DNA from 2 places in the Sphingobium sp. GW821-FHT02B05 genome. Region 2 is predicted to be linked to the other one. Evidence: predicted binding sites of a transcription regulator. Region 2 holds the regulator's gene; the other holds the start of a gene.
The links. Region 2 encodes LexA, which represses DNA repair genes until DNA is damaged. Its sites were predicted from a motif close to GTTCCNCNCTTGTTCT; they were not measured.
Positions count from the first base shown of each region.

Region 1: AC07UX_RS04660 (PA0069 family radical SAM protein) is a predicted target of LexA. The motif match lies at 2,049-2,064, and genes of this name have one in related genera.

Region 1 is NZ_JBWKVW010000001.1:917,693-921,105, forward strand. It holds gene dnaE (DNA polymerase III subunit alpha) at 1-657, shown strand, start outside; gene AC07UX_RS04655 (hypothetical protein) at 726-971, shown strand; gene AC07UX_RS04660 (PA0069 family radical SAM protein) at 973-2,040, opposite strand; gene moaB (molybdenum cofactor biosynthesis protein B) at 2,162-2,689, opposite strand; gene AC07UX_RS04670 (lytic transglycosylase domain-containing protein) at 2,689-3,413, opposite strand, start outside.
Region 2 is NZ_JBWKVW010000001.1:1,106,985-1,110,397, reverse strand. It holds gene AC07UX_RS05565 (ComEC/Rec2 family competence protein) at 1-1,578, shown strand, start outside; gene lexA (transcriptional repressor LexA) at 1,575-2,255, opposite strand; gene AC07UX_RS05555 (molybdopterin molybdotransferase MoeA) at 2,325-3,413, opposite strand, start outside.

The DNA.
Region 1 (3,413 bases), 190 kb from region 2:
CCGGTGGATCGCTACAAGCATCTGGCCGACGCGCGCGGGGCAAAAAGCTATGGCCTGATCTGCCAGTCGCCCATGCCTGCGCCCAATGCCGAAGGGCGGTCGATGACGATCATGGCGGCGATGGTCGAGGATGTGCGCTGGCGTGAGACGAAGCGCGGGGCGCGCTATGCCAATGCGACCTTCTCCGACCAGAGCGGGCAGTTCCAGGCGAGCTGCTTCGACGAGGAAGCGTGCAAGGCGATCGAGGAACTGTCGAAGGACGGCGATTGCGCGCTGCTGATCGTGGAACTCGATCGACTGCCGGGCGAGGAGACCCCGCGCGTCACGGTGCGCGGGGCCGAGCCATTCCGGGCGATTGCCAGTGCTTCGCGGATGGAGTTGACGGTGGACATCGACACTGTGCAGGCGGTCGAGGCGCTGGCGGCGTTGCTGGCGGGTGCCGGAGGCGGGCGCAGCGAAGTATTTTTGCGCGCGCCGGTGGGCAATGGACAGGCGGCGAAGCTGTTTCTAGGCGATCGGTACAGCCTGGGCGCGGATCAGATCGACGCGATCGCGACGATCCGGGGGCTGACGGTCCACAAGTTCGAGCGGATGGACGTAAAGGCGGACGGTTATCGTACCAAGATGCGGCGGCAGGCGATGCGGCTGGCGGGATGAGGCATTTGCCACGCAACGACAGGGTCAAAGGCTTGCGGTCGCACAGCGGCAAAGATATCGGGTCACCGTTGGTTGAGCCTGCCTTCCGTTCCGACAACGACCTGCACCAGTGGCGTTACGAAATGGGCATGATGGCCGCCATTACGGGGAGCCTGCTCAGCGCAGCGGGTTATTTCGACATGGCTCCTCGGTTCTGGCCACTCATTCTTTTTCCCGCCTTAGCCTTTTTTGCCTTTTCACGCTGGCAGGGGTGGCGCAGCAAAAGCCGTGGCAAGCGCTTCAGCCATTATGAAGACGTCCTGCTACGCCGTTGATCTAAAACAAACGCATCTGCGCGCCTTCGGGTGGGTGGAAGAGGTCGGTGCGCAGGGTCAGGCGTTCGGCACCGAGGCCAGCGCGTTTGCGCGCCTTTAAGAAGCGGGTGCGGATGAGGTCGGCCCAGACGCCCTGACCACGCATCCGCGTGCCGAAATCCGGATCATTGTCCCGCCCGCCGCGCAGGTCGCGGATGATGGCCATCACCTTGCCGGCGCGGTCGGGATAATGGGCATCCAGCCAGGCGCGGAAGAGCGGGGCGACCTCATGTGGGAGGCGGACGGGGATGTAGGTGACTTCGCGCGCGCCGGCCCCTGCGACGCGGGCGACGAGCGCTTCGATCTCATGGTCGGTGATGGCCGGGATGATGGGGGATATGCTGGCGGTGACGGGGATGCCGGCCTCCGCCAGTCGGCGGATCGCCTCCACCCGGCGGAGCGGATGAGGTGCGCGCGGCTCCAGCGTGCGCGCGACGGCGGGGTCGAGACTGGTGACGGAGAGGACCACGGCGACCAGCCCGTCGCGCGCAAGATCGGCGAGCAGGTCGATGTCGCGCAATATGCGGTCGGACTTGGTGGTGATATAGGTCGGGTGTCGGGTTTCGACCATGATCTCCAATATCGAACGGGTGATGCCCCAGTCCTTTTCGATCGGCTGATAGGGATCGGTGTTGGTCCCCATGGCGATCGGCGCCACGACGTAATTTTTCCTCGACAATTCGGCGCGGAGCAGTTTTGCGGCGTCGGGTTTGGCGAACAGCTTGGTTTCGAAATCCAGCCCCGGCGAAAGGTCATGATAGGCATGGGAGGGCCGGGCAAAGCAATAGATGCAGCCATGCTCGCAGCCCCGATAGGCGTTGATCGATTGGCTGAAGCCGATGTCGGGGGATTGGTTGCGGGTCAGGATCGTGCGGGGATGCTCGATCGTGACCTGTGTTCGGGTGCGGGTGGCGGGGCCGTCAATGTCGCCGATCGCGTCCAGCCAGTCGCCGTCCGCTTCGCGCTGCGGCAGGTTGAAGCGGCGGCTGTCGCCGTTTGATGTTGCGCCCCTGCCTTTCTCGATCGCCATGAGTGATGAGAACATATAAGGAACGAAATGTCAACTGAGACAGCGAGTGAGACAGTTAAATGATATTCGTTCGAGCGATATTTCGGACGATTAGTTAGCTAACTAATCGATAAAAAACTTTTCATCGCTCGGTCAGGCGGGGCATCAGTTCCACGAAATTGCAGGGGCGGAAACGGCTGTCCAGCTGGGTGACCAAAATGCCGTCCCATGCGTCCTTCACCGCGCCAGTCGAGCCCGGCAGCGCGAAGATATAGGTGCCGCGCGCGACGCAGGCGGTGGCACGCGATTGGATGGTGGAGGTGCCGATGCTCTGGAAACTCAGCCAGCGAAACAGTTCGCCAAAACCGGGAATTTCCTTGTCCTGCACCTGGGCCAGCGCTTCGGGCGTGACGTCGCGGCCGGTGACGCCGGTGCCGCCGGTGGTGAGGATGACGTCGATGTCGGGATCGTCGATCCAGGCATGGAGGCGCGCGACGATGGTGGATTTATCGTCGCGCTCGATATAACGGGCAGCAAGGATATGACCTGCGCTCTCCAACCGCTCGACCAAAGTGTCGCCGGAGCGATCCTCGGCAAGGCTGCGCGTGTCCGATATGGTCAGCACGGCGATGCGAACCGGGATGAAGGTCCGGCCCTCGTCGATCGGCATCAGTCGGCGCCACCGCCCGCAGAGGCATTTGGGGCCCCGCGACCGTCGGCCTTGCTCAGGCGGACGAGCTTCACGCCCTTCGCATTGGGGAAGGTCGGCCACAGGCCCTGCGCCATGCCGGTCAGGCAGTCGGCGCTGCCCTTCGCCTGGATCTGGTACATCCAATAGTTGCGCATGACGATGTTCACATAAGCGCGGGTTTCATAATAGGGCAGCGATTCCATGAAGAGCAGCGGATCGCCCTTGTCATGAACCTGCGTGTTCCAGCGATCGACGGGCAGCGGACCGGCATTATAGGCGGCCATCACCTTGGGCAGCAGGCCGCCGGTGGCGCTCATGTCGCGCAGCGATTCCAGATAGCGCTGTCCATATTCCATGTTGGTCGAGGGCACGAACAGTTGCGCCGCGTTGCTGAGGCCCACATCGCCGGCCGTGCCGGGACGCACCTGCATCAGGCCGCGCGCGCCGGCGCTGCTCACAACATCGGAGCGGAAGCCGGATTCCTGAAGGGTATGGGCATAGATTAGCGAGGGATCGACACGCCAGCCGCCATCGGGGCGCCAGTCGGGCGCGGGGAAGCGGGCGAAGCTGTCGGGCTGCTTGCCGGCCGGGCCGTTATGGGCAAGCCAGAGCTGGGTGGCGGGCAGGTTCAATGCGCTGGCAAGACGGAGCAGCGCGTCATATTGATCGCCGCCGCCGATCTTCGCCTGATAGCGGATGAGTT
Region 2 (3,413 bases):
CCGGGCGGCTATGATTTTGCAGCACGCGCCTATTTTCAGGGCATCGGGGCGACCGGCAAGGCATTGAAGCCGATCGAAGTGCTGACGCCATCGACGGCGGGGCAACCGCTGCGGACACGATTGTTCGGCCATATATTGTCGCGGGTCGATGGGCCGGCAGAGGGAATCGCGGCGGCGCTTGCCACGGGCGATCAGGGCGCCATTCCCGAAGCGGATGCAGAGGCGATGCGGCGCAGCGGGCTGGCGCATCTATTATCGATCAGCGGGCTGCATGTGACGGCGTTGATCGGCGCGGTGATTTTCCTGCTGATGCGGGTGATGGTGATCAGCCAGCGGGTGGCTTTGGGATGGCCGTTGATGCTGATCGCGGCGGCCGGTGGGGCGCTGGCGGGGATCGGCTATACGTTGCTGACCGGGGCGGAGGTGCCGACGGTGCGGTCCTGCGTCGCGGCGTTGCTGGTGCTGGGCGGGCTAGCGATGGGGCGGGATGCCGTGACGCTGCGGCTGGTGGCGACGGGCGCGCTGGTGGTGCTGGTCCTGTGGCCCGAAGCGCTGGCGGGGCCGAGCTTCCAGATGAGTTTTGCGGCCGTGACGGCATTGGTCGCGTTGGCGGAACATCAGCGTTTTCGGGCCTTTGCTGCGGCGCGAGAGGAAGGGTTGCTGGGCAAGCTGGGGCGCAATCTGGCCGTGATGCTGGCGACGGGGATAGCCGTTGAACTGGTGTTGATGCCGATCGCTCTGTTCCACTTTCACAAGGCCGGACTGCTGGGGGCCTTCGCCAATCTGATCGCCATCCCGCTGACGACGTTCGTCGTCATGCCGCTGGAGGCGCTGGCCCTGCTACTGGATGTCGCCGGGCTGGGCGCGCCGGCCTGGTGGTTGACCGAGCAGGCGCTGAACCTGTTGCTGGCGTTGGCCCATGGCGTTGCGGCCAGCCCGATGGCGAGCCTGTTGGCGCCGACCATGGGAATGGGTTTGTTCGGCATCGCCATGATCGGCCTGCTCTGGTGCCTGCTGTGGCGCACGCGCTGGCGTTGGCTGGGGTTGCCGCCTGTCCTGATCGCTGTGGCCGTGACCTTTGCCGCATCGCCACCGGATATCCTGGTGACTGGCGATGGCCGCCATGTGGCGGTGCGGACGGACAGGGGGATGGCGATATTGCGGGATCGGGCAGGGGATTATGTGCGTGACGTCCTGTCCGAAAGCGCGGGCTATGATGGCGAACTGGCGGCGATTGCCGACCTGCCGACAGCGCGTTGCTCCGTCGATCTTTGCGCTGTCCGCCTGAAGGACGGCGCGGGGCGCAGTTGGCGAGTGCTGTTTACGCGCAGCGACGTGCTGATTGCCCGGCAGGATTTTGTGCGGGATTGCGCTGCGTCAGATATCGTCGTGAGCGATCGCGGGCTGCCAGGTTGGTGCCGCCCACGCTGGCTGAAAATCGACCGCCGGCTGCTGGCGCGCACCGGCGGTCTGTCGATCGGCCTGGAAAAAGGCGAAGTTCACACCGTCCATCGGCCCGGCGACGCCCATCCCTGGATCAGTCGCCCAAGGCCCCGGCCGAGGGCGACTACGCCCTAATTATAGCGGCGCAGCAGCCCCGCGAGCTTGCCCTGGATGCGGACCTGCCGCGAGTCGTAGATTTGCGGTTCATAGGCGCTGTTCGCCGGGTCGAGGCGAACGCGGCCGCCATCGCGCCGGAAATATTTGAGCGTCGCTTCCGCCTCGTCGATCAGGGCGACGACGATCTGGCCTTCGCGGGCGACGTCGGTGCGCTGGATCAGGGCGAAGTCGCCGTCGAGAATGCCGGCCTCCATCATCGAGTCGCCGGAGACTTCCAGCGCATAATGATCGCCTGCGCCCAGCAGGGCGGCGGGGACGGATAGCATCGCCTGGCCTTCCATCGCCTCGATCGGGACACCCGCCGCGATCCGCCCGTGCATCGGGATTTCGATTACGTCATTGGCCGCGATCGGCAGGAGCGGCGGCGGCGTCACCAGCTTGGGCTTGGCCGGCACTATCGGTGCAGGCGCACGGTGCATGGCATCGGGGAGCTTGAGCACTTCCAAAGCGCGGGCGCGGTTGGGCAGGCGGCGAATGAAGCCGCGCTCTTCCAACGCATTGATCAGGCGGTGAATGCCGGACTTGGACCGCAGGTCCAGTGCGTCCTTCATTTCCTCGAACGAAGGCGATACGCCGCCTTCGTCCAATCGGGTCTGAATGAAGCTCAGCAATTCCTGCTGCTTGGGCGTCAACATCGCGGTCCTCCGTGGAACGTATGAGGAACGCATAGGAAACAGATGAAGGTTAGTCAAGCGTTCCGCGCATCACAGCGGCAGGATCGTCACGCGCGTTCCAGGCTCGGCTGGCGGCGATCCGGCAGGGCGCAGGATCAGGCAGTCGGCCATGGCCATGGCGGCGGTGGCGGCGCTGTCCTGCGCGGTGACGGAGACGATGCCGGCGGTGCTGCGAAAGGCGCGCAGATAATCGTCGCGATCGCCCGTTGCGGGGAGGGCAGACGCCAGTGAGGCGTCGGTCGTGCGCGGCAAAGGATCGCGCGCGCCGCTGACATGACGGACGAGCGGCAACAGGAAGAGCGTCGCGGTGACGAAGGCGGAAACGGGATTGCCCGGCAAGCCAAGGAACAGCGCGTCGCCAAGGCGCCCGGCCATCAGCGGCTTGCCGGGGCGCATCCGTATCTTCCAGAAATCGAGCGTGCCGCCGGCCTGGACGAAGGCGGGGCGAACAAGGTCGTGATCGCCCACCGAAGCGCCGCCGGTCGAAACGATGATGTCGGCGCTTTTGGCGCGATCCAGCGCGGCGACCATGGCGTCCAGATCATCCGGCACGATGCCGAGGTCGATGACGTCGCAGGGCAGGGCGGCGAGCAGGGCCGCCAGCATCGGCGCGTTGGAGGAGGGCAGCAGGCCGGCCGGCGTCGGCGCGCCGGGCGGCACCAGTTCATTGCCGGTGGACAGGATGGCAACGCGCGGGCGGCGAGCGACCGGCACGGCGCCATGGCCGCCCAGCACGGCGAGCGCGACCTGGGCCGGGCCAAGACAGCTGCCGGCCTCCAGCAGGATCGCGTCCCTGGCGAAGTCGGAAGCGGAGGGCCGAACATGCCGGCCCGGCGAGACCGGATCGTCGCTGGCGGTCAGCCGATCGCCGTCGCGGGTCGCATTTTCCTGGATCAATATGGCGTCGGTGCCGGGCGGCAGCGGGGCGCCGGTGAAGATGCGGCTGGCCTCACCCGGCGCGAGCGGCGCCTGCAACCCCATGCCGGCCGCGCTTTTCGCGGTGACGCGCCAGGGACCGGGCATTTCGCTCGCGCGAATAGCATAACCATCCATGGCGGAGAGGTCCGCCCAGGGCTGGTCGCGCAGGGCGGCAATATCCTGCGCCAGCCAACGGCCGGT